Regions from separate parts of the Allocatelliglobosispora scoriae genome, predicted to be linked through region 2. Evidence: riboswitches for the same ligand, from Rfam matches in the RefSeq annotation. Region 2 holds a riboswitch; the other holds the start of a gene.
The links. Region 2 has a riboswitch for ZMP and ZTP ahead of F4553_RS28585 (glycine hydroxymethyltransferase). Riboswitches for the same ligand answer to the same signal wherever they lie in the genome.
Positions count from the first base shown of each region.

Region 1: another riboswitch for ZMP and ZTP. It lies ahead of F4553_RS06935 (bifunctional 5,10-methylenetetrahydrofolate dehydrogenase/5,10-methenyltetrahydrofolate cyclohydrolase); the one in region 2 lies ahead of F4553_RS28585 (glycine hydroxymethyltransferase).

Region 1 covers NZ_JACHMN010000002.1:219,830-227,520, forward strand. Annotated here, with positions in the region: gene F4553_RS06920 (ABC transporter ATP-binding protein) at 1-1,114, opposite strand, end outside; gene F4553_RS06925 (TetR/AcrR family transcriptional regulator) at 1,108-1,758, opposite strand; gene F4553_RS06930 (hypothetical protein) at 1,899-2,969, shown strand; gene F4553_RS06935 (bifunctional 5,10-methylenetetrahydrofolate dehydrogenase/5,10-methenyltetrahydrofolate cyclohydrolase) at 3,047-3,907, opposite strand; ZMP/ZTP riboswitch at 3,940-4,032, opposite strand; gene F4553_RS06940 (hypothetical protein) at 4,080-4,340, shown strand; gene F4553_RS06945 (hypothetical protein) at 4,373-4,627, shown strand; gene F4553_RS06950 (hypothetical protein) at 4,624-5,031, shown strand; gene F4553_RS06955 (SRPBCC family protein) at 5,085-5,519, opposite strand; gene F4553_RS06960 (ArsR/SmtB family transcription factor) at 5,516-5,863, opposite strand; gene F4553_RS06965 (hypothetical protein) at 6,039-6,884, shown strand; gene F4553_RS06970 (ABA4-like family protein) at 6,978-7,403, opposite strand; gene F4553_RS06975 (hypothetical protein) at 7,400-7,691, opposite strand, start outside.
Region 2 covers NZ_JACHMN010000003.1:417,378-425,068, forward strand. Annotated here, with positions in the region: gene F4553_RS28580 (transglycosylase domain-containing protein) at 1-2,185, shown strand, start outside; ZMP/ZTP riboswitch at 2,274-2,364, shown strand; gene F4553_RS28585 (glycine hydroxymethyltransferase) at 2,384-3,799, shown strand; gene F4553_RS28590 (hypothetical protein) at 3,775-4,251, opposite strand; gene urtE (urea ABC transporter ATP-binding subunit UrtE) at 4,261-4,953, opposite strand; gene urtD (urea ABC transporter ATP-binding protein UrtD) at 4,950-5,732, opposite strand; gene urtC (urea ABC transporter permease subunit UrtC) at 5,729-6,847, opposite strand; gene urtB (urea ABC transporter permease subunit UrtB) at 6,844-7,691, opposite strand, start outside.

The DNA.
Region 1 (7,691 bases), on a different contig from region 2:
TGCCGGTGCTGCCGATGATCGCGGTCGTCTCACCCGGCCGGGCGACGAGGTCGACGCCGTGCACGACGGGGTCCTCGGCACCCGGGTAGCGGAAGTCGACGTCGCGCAGCTCCAGGTGGCCGCGGCTGCCGAGCGCGGTGACCGGGTTGTCGGCGATCTTGACGCTGGGCTCGGTGTCGAGGACCTCCTCGATGCGCTCCGCGCTCACCTCCGCGCGGGGGATCATGACGAACATGAAGGTCGCCATCATGACGGCCATCAGGATCTGCATCAGGTAGCTCAGGAACGCCGTCAGCGCGCCGATCTGCATGCCGCCACTGTCGATGCGGCCGGCGCCGAACCACAGCACCGCCACGCTGGAGACGTTGATGACCATCATGACCGCAGGGAACATGATCGCCATCAGGCGCCCGACCCGGACGGACACGTCCATCAGCTCGGTGCTGGCACCTGCGTACCGGGCGCGTTCGTGATCGTCGCGGACGAATGCGCGGATGACCCGGATGCCGGTGATCTGCTCGCGCATCACGCGGTTGATCTGGTCCATGCGCTCCTGCATGACCCGGAAGTTCGGCCGCATCCGGATGATGATCAGGGCGACGATCCCGATCAGCACGGGCACGATCAGCAGCAGCAGGGCCGAGAGCGGCACGTCCTGCCGCAGGGCCATGACGATGCCGCCGACCATCATGATCGGCGCGGCGACCATCAGGGTGAAGGTCATCAGCGTCAGCATCTGGACCTGCTGCACGTCGTTGGTGGTCCGGGTGATCAGCGACGGCGCGCCGAAGATGCCGACCTCCTGGGCGGAGAAGCGCTGCACCTGGCCGAAGATCGCGGCGCGCACGTCCCGGCCGAGGGCCATCGCGACCCGGGCGCCGAAGTAGACGGCGATCACGGAGCAGACGACCTGCACCAGCGTGACGGCGAGCATGACGCCGCCGATCTTCATGATGTAGCCGGTGTCGCCCGTCACCACGCCGCCGTCGATGATGTCGGCGTTGAGCGTGGGTAAGTAGAGCGTGGCGATTGTGGAGATGAGTTGGAGCAGCACCACCAGCGAGATCTGGGTCGGATAGGGCTTGAGGTGGGTGCGCAGGAGACGGATCAGCATGCGGTCTCTTTCGCGGAATCGGCCGGATAGGTGGAGGCAGGGCGGGCGAGCAGCCCGTCCAGCAGCGCGGTGACGATCTCGTCGCTGTCGAGCAGCTCGGAGTCGTGGAATCCGCCGCGCTGGGAGGTGAGGATCAGGGTGAAGAAGAGCTTCGCCGCGAAGTCGGGACTGCGTCGCAGCTGGTGCCGGTCGGGCTCGATGATGAAGGTGAGCGCCGCGATGGTCGCGACGAACGAGTCGCGCAGGAACGACGGCGGGCCCGGTGGCAGGCCGGGCATCGGTCCGGCCGCCCGCAGCGCGCCGACGAGCCGCCCGTTCTCCGAGACCCGCTCGGTCAGGATCTCGGCCGCGAGCGTGAGCCGCTGGCGCAGGTCGAGGCTGAGATCCATGCCGCGCAGGGCCGCGACGGAGGGCATCGGGTCGAAGGCGCTGCCGAGCGCCGCGCAGATGAGCGCCTGCTTGTCCGGGAAGACCCGGAAGATCGTGCCTTCGGCGACGCCCGCGGCCTCGGCGATCTGCCGCGTGCTCACCTCCAGCCCGTGCTCGCGCAGCAGCGGCAGGGTCGCCGCGATCAGCGCCGCGCGGCGGTCGTCGGGTGCCATCGACGGTACGCGTCGCCGCCGCTCGCCCATGCTCGTCACCATGCGGGCGACTCTAGTGAGCGATCACTCACTTCGCCGCTGATTTTCTGCGGAGTTCGCCGAGGGCGGAAACGGCACATTGATCAACACTTCTGCATGCTTCAATCAGCGTGGGTCACCCGCAGAGAGAGGATCCCCCGCCGATGAGCAGAAAACGCCTGTTCGCCGCCGTTCTGGCCGGCCTCGCCCTTCTCGCCACGATGATCACGACAAATGCCGGACCCGCCCAGGCCGCCGTCCCCGACCGCAAGGGCTGGGTGCTGTGGAATCAGGCCGGCCCCGCCGTCGTCCCCTTCGGCACCTGGCCGCCCGCCACCACGGTCGTCCAGCCCGCACTCGGCCGCTACCGCGTTACCTTCCCCGGTCAGGCAGCCCCCGGCGGCGTGGTCCACGTGACCGCGATCAACACCGCACCGCGCTGGTGCCAGGTCGACTCATGGGGTGTCGTCGGCGCCGACGAGATCGCAAACGTGAGCTGCCGCGCGCCCGGCGGCGCCCTCGCGCAGACCAGCTTCAGCGCCGTCTTCTACAGCTCGTCCGGCGGCCCCGCGGCCGGCCCGTACGGCTACGTCTACAGCACCGCCGCAGGTGCGGTGGTCAACCAGTACAACTCCGCCGCCGGGATCAACACGGTCTTCCCCGGCCCGGTCGGGGTCTACCTCGTCCGCTTCCCGGGCATCGTCACCGGCGGCCCGCTCGACGGCAGCGTCCAGGTGACCTCGGTCCTCGCCAGCGCCGCCGCCCGCTGCAAGGTGGGCGGCTGGTCGTCGACGGCGCTCGGTCAGGATGTCACCGTCCGGTGCTTCAACGCCGCCGGTGCACCCGTCAACACCGCCTTCACCGTGACCTACCAGCACAAGGTGTCGCTCTACGGCGCGTCCAGCCCGCCCTTCCGCTTCGGCTACGTGCTCTTCCAGCCGGGCGTCGGACCGCCGACGACCAACTACAACAACGGGCTGCTGGCGTTCGGCGCCAACACCGTCGGCGGCGGAGGCGGTCTCTTCATCGTCACCTTCCCCGCGATCGGCGTACCGCAGAACACCGTGCAGGTCAGCGCCTACGGCCCGAGTCCCGACTTCTGCGGGATGAACGTGCCGTGGCTCAACGCCGGCGGGGCTCCACCGCAGCTCATCGTCCGCGACGTCAACTGCTTCACCAACGCCGGCGCCCCCGTCACCACCGGTTTCACGGTGAGTGCGAGCTCCATCGCCTGACCCGTGTCACGTTTTGCAGCAAAGCGTGGCCATCTCGCCTCGCGAGGCCACGCTTTGCTGCAAAACGTGACCGGGGGCTACGCGCGGGTGGCGCGCTCGGCGAGCTCGATGGCGTTGCGGAACAGCATCGCCACCGTGGTCGGGCCGACACCGCCGACCCGCGGGGTGATCGCGCTCGCGACCTCGGCGCACGACTCGTCCAGGTCCGGCAGGAGCCGCTTGCCCTCATAGCGGACTCCGCCGCCGATCGCGACGGCGCCGGGCCGCAGGTGCTCCGGCCGCAGGATGCCGGGTACGCCCACCGCCGCCACCACGATGTCCGCCCGCTGCGTGTGCCGCTCCCACCCCGGCACCCCGGAGTGGATCACCGTCACGGCGGCGTCGGCGGTCGGGCGCTTCTGGCTCAGCAGCAGCGACAGCGGCCGCCCGAGGGTCGTGCCCCGGCCGAGCACCACGACATCGCGCCCGGCGACCGGGATCTCGTGGAACGCCAGCAATGCTTCGATGCCGGCCGGCGTACACGGGACCGGACCCGGCATGCCGGCGGCGAGCCGACCGAGATTGAGCGGGTGCAGCCCGTCGACGTCCTTGTCCGGGTCGACCTCGAGCAGCGCCTCGGCGTAGTCGATGTGGTCGGGCACCGGGTGCTGGATGAGGATCGCGTGCACGCTGCGGTCGCTGTTGAAGTCGCGGATGGCTGCGACGAGGTCGGCGTGGGTGGCGTCACCGGCGAGGTGGATGTGCGGGGAGGCGAAGCCGAGCTCGGCGGCCTTGGCCTGCTTCATCCGGATGTAGCCGGCGCTGGCGGAGTCCTCGCCGACGAGGATGGTGGCGAGGCTGGGGGTGACACCGGTGGCGCTGAGCGTCTTGACCCGCAGGGTGATGTCGGCGAAGACGGCTTCGGCGACGGGTGCTCCGGGCAGCAGGCGTGCGGTCATGTGGGCGGGCTCCATCCGTGGTCGATCAGGGAGCCCGGTGCCCAGGCGGACGGCGACCGGAGGTGTGTGGAATGTGCGTCGGCTCCCCGGTGGTGCTCCACCTCGCGCCAGTCGCCGATCGCTGGACCCGAGTTTACCGGTGCCGTGCGCGGACCGTGGTGGCGGACAGGCCGTGGGCGGGAAATCGTCCGGGTCGCTGGACATTAATCGCGCCCTCGTCGAACTGCTGTTGCGGCGCGACAGCGTCGTGCAGATCAGCCCCGTGGCGGACTGGGAGGAGCTCGGCCGGTTCCTAGGGCTGATCGACGGTGCCCGGCACGACGCTCACGACGCGTGGCTGGTCATGCTGGCTCTGAAGGAGCGCACGCACATCGTGACGAGCAACCACTGGATCAGCCATGGGAGTGAGTCACACGGCACCGCCAGCCATTGACAATAGGATATGCGCGCGTTAGCTTGTTGAGTATGAGCCGCCGCATAACGGTCACCGTGCCGGACGACATCGCTGCCCAGCTCGATGAGCAGATCAACGTCTCGGCCTACGTCGCCTCCGCCGTCGCCGCCCGCCTCACCCGCGATCGGGCGCACGCCCACCAGGCCGACCACGGTTTCCACTCCACCCCCGAGGGCAGGGCCTGGGCCAAGCGAGCACTCGCCACCGCCGACGACAGCCATGACCCGCAGGCCTACGTCGAGCTGCGGTCGAGGCTCGGCCTGTGATCCTGCGGGTCGTTCTGGACGCCTCGGCCGTCTCCGCCTATACCGAATCAACCGGCCTCGTCGGCGAACTGCTGGCCGAGCTGGCGGACGAGACCGCCCGGCTCGCCGACTCCTCGCTGGTCGTGGGCTTCGGTGTGCCCGACATCTCGCTGGCGACCGCCGCCGCCCAGGCCGCCGATGCCGACATGATCGGCGTGCTGATGCGGCATCCGCTCTTCGCCACCGAGACCGAGGCGATCGACACCTCGGACTGGGTCAGCGTCGCCGGGCAGCTCGGTAACGCCGAGACCGCCGCGGTGGTGCTGCTCGCGATGACGGCCGACGCCTACGTGGTGACGCGTGACGTGCAGCGCTACGCCGTCGCACTGCTCGACGGCCTCAATATCATCACCCTGACCGACTGATCTCATGGTTATGCCCCCGCACGAGAGGTGTGCGGGGGCGGGACGAGCCGGGATCAGGCGGCGAGCAGGGTGTCGAGCTTGGTGAAGGAGCTGTTCCAGCCCTCGCGGCTCATCTCCAGGAACTCCGGGGTGAACGGGCCCTGGCGCACCACGAGCCGGGTCTTGCCGCCTTCGTCGTGGAACTCCAGCCGCATGTGGATCTCGCCGCCGACGAACTCCTCCTTGCCGACGAGCAGCTCGTTCTCGATCACCTCGGTGAAGGTCGCGTTGACCGGTGAGACCATGGTCGGGTCGGTCTCGCTGACCATGGTGAACCGCTGGTGGCCGCCGACGCGGGCGTCGATCGAGACGGTGTCGCGGGGCACCGAGAAGCCGGCCGGGCCGAACCAGGCGGCGAGCTGGTCGGGATCGGTGAAGGCGCGATAGACGAGCTCGCGGGGTGCGTCGAAGACGCGGGACATGACGAGCTCGGTGTCGCTGGTGTTCATGATGATTCCCTTTCGGTCTGCTGTGCCTGGATGCGCTTGAGGTGCGCATCGAGGCGGTCGAAGTTGGCGTCCCAGAACTGCCGGTAGCGCTCCATCCAGGCGGTCGCCTCCTGCAGCGGAGCTGCCTGCAAGCTGCTGGATCGCCATTGGGCCGACCGGCTGCGGGTGATCAGCCCAGCGTGCTCGAGGACCTTCAGGTGCCGGGAGATCGCCGGGAGGCTGATCGCGAACGGTTCGGCGAGCTCCAGGACGGTCGCGTCGCCCTCGGCGAGGCGGGCGAGGATCGCCCGTCGCGTCGGGTCGGCGAGCGCCGAGAAGATGATGCTGAGCCGGTCGGTTGCCACCGTATTAAGCCTCCGTGTTAATTAACGGACTCGTTAAACATAGAGCCCGGACGGCGAGCCGTCAAGTCCGGGCAATCGCCGAGAAGCTCCGACGGCGGCGACGGGGTTTGAATCACACGTGGTGCCGGATCCCGCCGCCACCGATGCCGAGGACCAGCGAACGGGAATCTCCACTATGGACAACATTCAGCCGCCATCCGGCCGGGTCGGCGCCACCGCGGCCTTCGCGCTGGTGCTGGCCGTCGCCGCCGCACTCACCGCGTGCGCTTCAACATCTCCGTTGGGTACGCAGACCATCCCTCCCCCGCTGCCCCCCGCGTCCAGCCCGGTCGTCGTGGAGAGCCCGCGCGGGGTGGATGTCGCCGCCATCTGCGGACTGCGGCCCAGTTCCGATCGGGCGCCGGTGACCGCCGGGCGGATCGAGGCGTGCTCGACACTCGTGCCCCGGCTCAACAACGCGCTCGTCGTCGCCCTGCGCGGGCAGCTTCCGCCCGTGGCGGTGCTGACGAGCAGCCTCAACAACACCAGCGGCGAGCCCCTCGGCGGGCGTACCCCCACCTTCTTCCCCAAGCCGGGCGGGGCCGGAACCCTGACCTACGCGGCGCCGGTGCAGATCCGCAACGGCGACTTCACCGCCCACCTCGAACTCACGGTCGGCACCTTCGACTCCGCCCCCACGCTCGCGCCCTGCCCGAGCCGGGCCCAGGCCGACGACATGCGGGCCAAGGGGATCGTGACGAACCGCTGCGGCCGGATGGTGGACCTGGCCGGCAACATCCTCGTGATCAACGACGTCTCCAGCCCGTTCGGCACCGGGGAGTGGGCTGACGTGCTGCTGCGGACCTACTCGGTGACGGCGTACCGGCCGGACGGGATCGTCGTGGCGGTCACCGTCAGCCCGGTGCTGGAGAACGCGACGGACCCGACGAGGTTCCAGCCCGGCGACCAGCCGACGATGTTCACCTCCGACCAGGTGGTGGCGCTCGCCACGGACCGGTCGCTGACCCTCATCGGCCCGTAGCCCGTCCGGTGAGCGGGGCGCGATCGGGCGCCCCGCTCACCGAGTTGATCCTGACTTCTGTTGCAGGATTCCCGGCGTGTCCAGCATTAAAATTCAGGGGGTTTGGGGGGTGCGGCCGAGCGGGAGGGAGCGGAGGATCAGGTAGAGGGCCAGACCGAACGGGGAGAGCAGGATGGTCAGGATCAGGATGGGGGCCATCAGGAGCGGGTGCAGTGCCCGCTCGCGGCTGTCCAGATAGATCCAGCGGCCGACGAAGAGGTCGAAGGCGATCAGGTGCGCCCAGACCGCGATCGTCCCGGCCTTCGTGCTGAGCAGGGCCAGGACGCCCGGGAGCGTCGGGTTGACCATCTCCGGCGCCAGGTCGGCGAGGACCGGCGCGACGGCGATGAAGTAGACGATCAGCGACGGCACGACCATCAGCGGCGAGCCGGCGATGCGCCTCGTCACCGACCAGCCCGGCGCCAGGATCATCAGCAGCCAGAACGGCGCCGCGACGGGGAAGACGACCTCGAAGTTCATGCGGTGACCTCACGATCGGACAGGGTGACGGCGGCGGGGCGCCATGCTGCGGCCGCCGCGAGGACGGTCACCGCCGCGAGCACCCCGGCGGCTGCCCAGGTCTGGGCGTCAGGATGAATCAAAGACTGCCCGCGCAGCGCCTGCCAGGTGACAAGCAGCGTGACACCGGCGTACCCCACTGATGCGGCGACGATGAGGCGGGCCCGGACCACCGGGTCCTGCAGGCGGCGGAACCGGCGGGCGAGCAGGGCCAGCGCGAGGCCGAGCAGCGGCAACGCCTGCAGGGCG
Region 2 (7,691 bases):
GCCCGCCGCCGAGCAGCTGGCCTCTCCTGCTCCCGGTCGGCTCGCGGGCCTGCGGCGGTTCGCCCGGACCCGACGCAAGCGGATCCTGATCGTCAGCGGCATCGTGCTCGCCCTCGTCGTCTCCACCACGACGGTCGTCACCTACTACCTCGACAGCGTCGACATGCTGGACCCGAAGAACCTCGCCACCCAGACCACGAAGATCTTCGGCAGCGACGGCAAGACGCAGATAGCGCAGCTCGGCACCGAGAACCGCGAGGACATCCCCATGTCCAGCCTGTCGACCGACATCCGCAACGCCCTCATCGCTGGCGAGGACAAGGACTTCTACGACCACAGCGGCGTCTCCTTCACCGGCATCGCCCGCGCGGCCTGGAACAACGTGACCGGCGGGGACACCCAGGGCGCGTCGACGATCACGCAGCAGTACGTGAAGATTGCGACGAAAGATGTCGAGATGTCGGTCTTCCGCAAGATGCGGGAGGCGGTGCTCGCCCGCAAGCTGGAGGGGAAGTACTCGAAGGAGGAGATCCTCGGGTTCTACCTCAACAACGTCTACTTCGGTCGGGGTGCGATCGGCGTACAGGTGGCGTCGAAGACGTTCTTCGGCAAGAACGCCAAGGACCTCAGCATCGCCGAGGCTGCGGTGCTCGGTGCCGTCGTCCGCCAGCCTGAGCAGACACCGTCGTTCGCCGGGTACGACCCGCAGCTCAACGCGGAGGCGGCGAAGGATCGCTGGAGCTACGTGCTGGACAACATGGTCGACGCCGGCTGGCTCGACGAGTCCAAGCGGTCGTCGCTCGCCTATCCCACGAGCATCGCGCCCATCCGCAAGGACGCCGGAAACGCCCAGTGGGGCGTCAAGGGTGTCGGACTCACCGGCATGACCACCGGAAACGTCCTCAACTACGTGGTGGAGGAGCTGAAGGCGGCGCCCTACGGCATCACGGACCTGAAGACCGGCGGCTACCGGATCACCACGACGATCAACCCCAAGATCCAGGCGGCGGCGGAGTCGGCGGCCCGGCGGGGTGCGTCCGGGTCGCTGATGAACGGGCAGAAGGCCAACCTGATGGCAGCGCTCGTCGCGGTGGAGCCGAAGACCGGACGGGTGCTCGCCTACTACGGCGGCGACGACGGCACCGGGCACGATTACGCCGGGCTCAACATGGAGGGCGGCGCGCTCAACGGCGGCCACCCCGGCGGGTCCTCCTTCAAGGTCTACACCCTGGCCGCGGCGCTCAAGGCCGGCTACTCCCTCGCCTCGCACTTCGACCCGGCGGAGTTCCGCGACGGGGACTTCCGGATCCAGAACGCCGGCCGGGACGTCGACTCCTCCTGCGGCAACTACTGCACCCTGGAGTGGGCGACGGTGCACTCCTACAACGTGCCGTTCTACAAGATCTCCAAGCTCGTCGGGGTCGACAAGGTGGTCGCCAGCGCCAAGGCGGCGGGCATCCGGACGATGTGGAGCACCGGCCGCAAGGGCGAGCTCATCGCGAACGACCTGACCAGCAAGACCTTCAAGCAGACCAGCAACGCGCCGTTCTATTACCAGGCCGGGTTCGGGCAGTACCCGATCACCGTCCTGGACCACGCCACCGGCATGGCCACCTTCGCCAACCGCGGTGTCTACAACGCCTCGCACTTCGTCCTGAAGGTCGAGCGGCCGATCGCGGGCACGGACAAGTACCAGCTCGTCGGCGGCGAGAAGCTCAAGCCCGCGCAGACCATCGACAAGGACATCGCCGACGACGTCAACTGGGTGCTCCAGAAGATCCCGCCGACCAACGGGCACTCCCTCAGTGGCGGGCGCCCGGCCGCCGGCAAGACCGGCACCTGGCAGTGCGCCAACACCTCCCACAACTGCCACGCCTGGTATGTCGGTCACACCAAGCAGATCGCCGCGGCCGTCTGGGTCGGCAACACCGGCAAGGAGCAGGCCGTCTACGAGAAGTCCGGCCGGGACATCAGCGGTGCCGGGCTGCCCGGGGCGATCTGGGAGAAGTTCATGAACGCCGCGCACAAGGGCATGGCCGAGCAGAGCTTCGCCGACAAGGCGGGCACCGGCAACCCCAACAAGAACGAGCCCGGTCTGGTCGAACCCCGCAAGCCCGAGAAGTGCTGGCTCTGGTTCTGCATGCCGGAGACGAGGCCCACCCGCCGACCGCCCCGGCCGCGGTAGACCTGCGTGATGCGTGATGAGAAGCACAGACAAGGGCCCGGCGAGGGTGGGGCGTGCGGGCAGCGGGCGACGAGGGTCGACTAGACTCGTGTCGGGCCGTGACTGGCGCGTCGGAGTGGGATCAACCACGAGGGAGCGGCTCGTCTTCGGACTTCATGCCGTGCGCCTGGGCCCTTTCCGTCATCACGAGGAGGACCCATGCTCAGCACCGAGTCGACCGCCTTCCGCAGCGCCATCGAGGCCGTCCGCGCGGTTGAGCCGCGCATCGCCGACGCCATCGGCGCGGAGCTCGCCGACCAGCGCGAATCGCTCAAGCTCATCGCCAGTGAAAACTACGCCTCGCCGGCCGTCCTGCTCGCCATGGGCAACTGGTTCAGCGACAAGTACGCCGAGGGCACCATCGGCCGCCGCTTCTACGCCGGCTGCCGCAACGTCGACACGGTCGAGAGCATCGCCGCCGAGCATGCCCGCGAGCTCTTCGGTGCCGAGCACGCCTATGTCCAGCCGCACTCCGGCATCGACGCCAACCTCGTCGCCTACTGGGCGATCCTCGGCGCCAAGGTCGAGCTGCCGGGCCTGGCGAAGTTCAACGCCCGGACCGTCAACGACCTCTCCGACGCCGACTGGGCGGAGCTTCGCCGCGAGTTCGGCAACCAGCGCATGCTCGGCATGTCCCTCGACGCCGGTGGTCACCTCACGCACGGTTTCCGCCCCAACATCTCCGGCAAGATGTTCGACCAGCGCAGCTACGGCGTGGACCCGGCCACCGGGCTCCTCGACTACGACGCGCTGCGCGCACAGGCCCGCGAGTTCAAGCCGTTGATCCTGGTGGGGGGTTACTCGGCGTACCCCCGGCTGGTCAACTTCCGGATCATGCGCGAGATCGCCGACGAGGTCGGCGCGGTGCTCATGGTCGACATGGCCCACTTCGCCGGGCTCGTCGCGGGCAAGGTGCTCACCGGCGACTTCGACCCGGTGCCGCACGCCCAGGTCGTCACCACCACCACCCACAAGTCCCTGCGCGGCCCGCGCGGCGGCATGGTGCTCTGCACGGGCGAGTTCGCCGACCAGGTCGACCGGGGCTGCCCGATGGTCCTCGGCGGCCCGCTGTCGCACATGATGGCGGCGAAGGCCGTGGCGTTCGCGGAGGCCCGTCAGCCGTCGTTCCAGGACTACGCGCAGGCGATCGTCGACAACGCGAAGGCGCTGGCCGAGGGCCTGATGCGGCGCGGCGCGAAGCTCGTCACCGACGGCACCGACAACCACCTGGCGATCATCGACGTGTCGAGCTACGGCCTGACCGGTCGGCAGGCGGAGCTGGCGCTGCTCGACTCGGGCATCGTGACCAACCGCAACTCGGTGCCGCGCGATGCGAACGGTGCCTGGTACACGTCCGGCATCCGGATCGGCACCCCGGCTCTCACCACCCGCGGCCTGGGCGCCACCGAGATGGACGTGGTCGCGGGGCTGATGCACGAGGTGCTGGCGGCGACGCAGCCGGGCGAGTCCAAGGCCAAGCACGTGCTGGACGAGTCGATCTCGTCGAAGGTGTCGGCGCAGGCGGCTGAGCTGCTGGGCAACTTCCCCCTCTACCCCACGGTAGACCTGGGCTGACGCCTGCGGCGCGTGCGTGATCGCGTTGTTTCCCGGAAGCTGGCCCTTCGCGGTGGGGTGAGGGGATTGTTTCCGGGAAGCAGCGCGATCTTGCGTTGTGCGGCGTGGCCGTAGCTGATGGGGCCGGGCGCGATGCGTGTATTGCCCCGCATTGCTGGCCGGGCGTCGCTCACCTGTGCGGCGTGCGGGTGCGACGTGTGCATGATCGCGTTGTTTCCCGGAAGCTGGCCCTTCGCGGTGGGGGTGAGGGGATTGTTTCCGGGAAGCAGCGCGATCTTGTGCTGTGCGGCGTGGCCGTGGCTGATGCGGCCGGGCGCGATGCGCGCATTGCCCCGCATTGCTGGCCGGGCGTCGCTCACCTGTGCGGCACAGTGCGTGATCGCGTTGTTTCCCGGAAGCTGGCCCCTCGCGGTGCGGGTGAGGGGCCACTTTCCGGGAAACAACGCGATCATGCGCACTGCCTAGACCGACAACGCCTCGCGGACCCGGGGGGTCGCCTCCAGGTCGGCTGGGCCGGAGGCGGTGGTGCGGCCCGCGGCCAGGACGTAGTAGTTGTCCGCCGCCGACAGGGCGAACCCCAGATGCTGCTCCACCAGGAGAATCGCGATCCCCGCCTGGGCCAACGCGACGATCTTCTGCTCGATCTCCGCCACCACCGACGGCTGGATGCCCTCGGTGGGTTCGTCGAGCAGGAGCAGGCGGGGCCTGGTGATGAGGGCCCGAGCGATCGCGAGCTGCTGGCGCTGGCCGCCGGAGAGCAGGCCCGCCCGCCGCCGCAGCAGCTCCTTGAGGGCGGGGAACATCTCCAGGGCCTCGGCGAGGGATTCCCTGCCGTCCCGGCGGCCGTCGGCGATGAGCTGGAGGTTCTCGGCGGTGGTGAGGTGGGGGAAGCACTGCTGGCCCTGCGGTACGTAGGCCATGCCCCGCGCGACCCGATCGTGGGGAGCCAGGCGGGTGATGTCGTCGCCGTCGAGGGTGATCGTGCCGCGTTTGGGCTTGAGCAGGCCGATCGCGGCTCGCAGCAGGGTCGATTTGCCCGCGCCGTTGTGGCCGAGGACCGCCGTGACGCCCTGGGTCTCGACCGTGACGGAGACGCCGTGCAGGACGGTGCTGCGGCCGTACCCGACCTCGACGTTGGAGATCTTCAGCATCATGCCTCCACTGCTTGGTGGCCCAGGTAGACCTCCTGGACGCGGGGATCGGCCTGGACCTGGGCGACCGTGCCCTCGCTGAGCACCCGCCCGCCGTGCAGCACGGTGACCGTGCGGGCGAACCGGCGCAGGAACTCCATGTCGTGCTCGATCACGACGACCGTCCGGTGCTCGGCGAGCAGGCTGAGCAGCTCGCCGGTGGCGTCGCGCTCCTCGTGGCTCATCCCGGCGACGGGTTCGTCGAGCAGCAGCAGGCGCGCGTTCTGCACCAGCAGCATGCCGATCTCCAGCCACTGCTTCTGGCCGTGGGCCAGAGTGCCCGCGAGCTGGTCGCGCTGGTCGACGAGGCCCACGGTGGTCAGCGCTTCCGCGACATCGTCGGGTACGCCACCCCGCCGCCGCAGCATCGTCCACGCACTGCGTCCGGCGCCTGCGGCGATGTCCAGGTTCTGCAGGACCGTCAGCTCCTCGAAGACCGTGGCGGTCTGGAAGGTGCGCCCGACACCGAGCCGGGCGATCCGGTGCACGTCCCGTCCGAGCAGTTCGAGCTCGCCGAAGCGGGCCGATCCGGTCGCCTTGACCAGGCCGGTGACCGCGTCGACGAGCGTGGTCTTGCCCGCGCCGTTGGGTCCGATGAGGAACCGAAGGTCGCCGACGGGCACCGTGAGGTCGACCCCGTCGACGGCGACGAACCCGTCGAAGACGACCCGCAGATCGGTGATCTGCAACGCGGGCGGCCCGGCGGGGTGCGCCGGTGCCGCAGCGGAGGGCTCGGTGGTCATGCGGATGCTCCTTCCAGGACGGTGGCCGGTGGTTGCGCCGGGGCGGTCGGCTCGGCGGGTGCGGCCGGCCGGGTGCGCCGCCGGACCATGCCTACCAGGGAGGCGAGCCCGCCCGGCAGGAACGCCACGACCACGACGAAGAGGAGCCCCTGCAGGTAGGTCCAGGTGCCGGGGAACTTCTCCGACAGTGCAGTCCGCGCCCACGCCACGGCCACCGCGCCGAGCACCGGGCCGAGCAGTGCCGCCCGGCCGCCGACGGCGACGCCGATGACGAACTCGATCGACGGCACGATGCCGATGAGGGCGGGGGAGATGATGCCGACGGCCGGTACGAAGAGGGCTCCGGCGAGACCCGCCATGCCGGCCGCGACCACGTAGGCGACGAGCTTGACGTTGGCCGGGTTGTAGCCGAGGAAGCGGACCCGTTCCTCGGAGTCGCGGACGGCGACGAGCAGCTCGCCGTAGCGGCTCTGCATCAGCTGCCGGGCGAGGGCGAGGAGCACCAGCAGCACGGCGGCGACGATGAAGTAGACCATCCGCTTGTTGACCGGGTCGGCGAGGTCGTAGCCGAAGAAGCCCTTGATGTCGGTGAGGCCGTTGGTGCCGCCGGTGGTGCCCTGCTGGCCGATGAGGAAGATGACGAGCGCGGCGGCGAGGGCCTGGCTGAGGATCGCGAAGTAGGCGCCCCGCACCCGGCGCCGGAAGACGAGCGAGCCGAGCAGGAAGGCGACGAGCATCGGCAGCAGCATCGTCGCGGCGAGCGCGAAGAACGGGTTGGCGAACGGTTTCCACCAGCCCGGCAGCTCGTCGAGCTGGCCGTAGAGCTCCATGAAGTCCGGCATGTTGCCCTCACCGGCGTCGGCGAGCTTGAGGTGCATCGCCATGGCGTACCCGCCGAGTCCGAAGAAGACCCCCTGACCGAGCGTGAGCATGCCACCGCGACCCCAGGCGAGGCCGATCCCGACCGCGACCATCGCGATGCAGAGGTATTTCGCGAGCAGGCTGAGCCGGAAGTCGGTGAGCGCGACCGGCGCGACGGCGAAGAGCAGGATCGCGCCGAGGGCGAAGCCGAGGCCCGCGCGGGCCCGAGTGCGTTTGCTGATCCAGTCGATCATGCGAGGCTCCTGGTACGCAGCGTGAACATGCCCTGCGGCCGCCACTGGAGGAAGGCGACGATCGCCACGAAGACGATCACCTTGGCGACGCTGAGGGTGGTGAGGTATTCGACGCTGGACTGCAGGACGCCGAGGGTGAAGGCCACGATCACGCTCCCCTTGAGCTGGCCGATGCCGCCGACCACGACGACGAGGAAGGCATCGATGATGATGTTGGTGCCCATGGTCGGGCCGATCGGGCCGAGCAGTGTCAGCGCCACCCCCGCGATCCCGGCGAGGCCCGAGCCGATGAAGAAGGTGAGCCGGTCGACCCTGCCGGTGGGGATGCCGGAGACGGCGGCGAGGTCGCGGTTCTGCACGACGGCGCGGATCCGGCGGCCCAGCGACGTGAAGCGCAGCGCCATCGTCAGCGCGCCGATCGCGAGGACGACGAGCAGCAGGATGAAGAGCCGGTTGTTGGCGATCGTCAGCTCGACCCCGTCGGCGCTGGTGAAGAGCTTGACGTTGCCGGTGAGGAGGTCGGGCGCCCGGGTCTGCACGTTGGGGGTGCCGAAGATGTCGCGGGCGACCTGCTGCAGGATCAGCGAGACGCCCCAGGTCACGAGCAAGGTGTCGAGCGGCCGCGTGTAGAGGCGCCGGATGAGCAGCCACTCCAGGGCGACGCCCATGAGGCCCGCCACCGCGAAGGCGATCGGCAGCGCGATCAGCAGGGAGACACCGGCATCGCTGATCACCTGCTGCAGGACATAGGTGGTGTACGCACCGGCCATGATGAACTCGCCGTGCGCCATGTTGATCACGTTCATCTGCCCGAACGTCAGCGACAGTCCGAGCGCGATGAGCA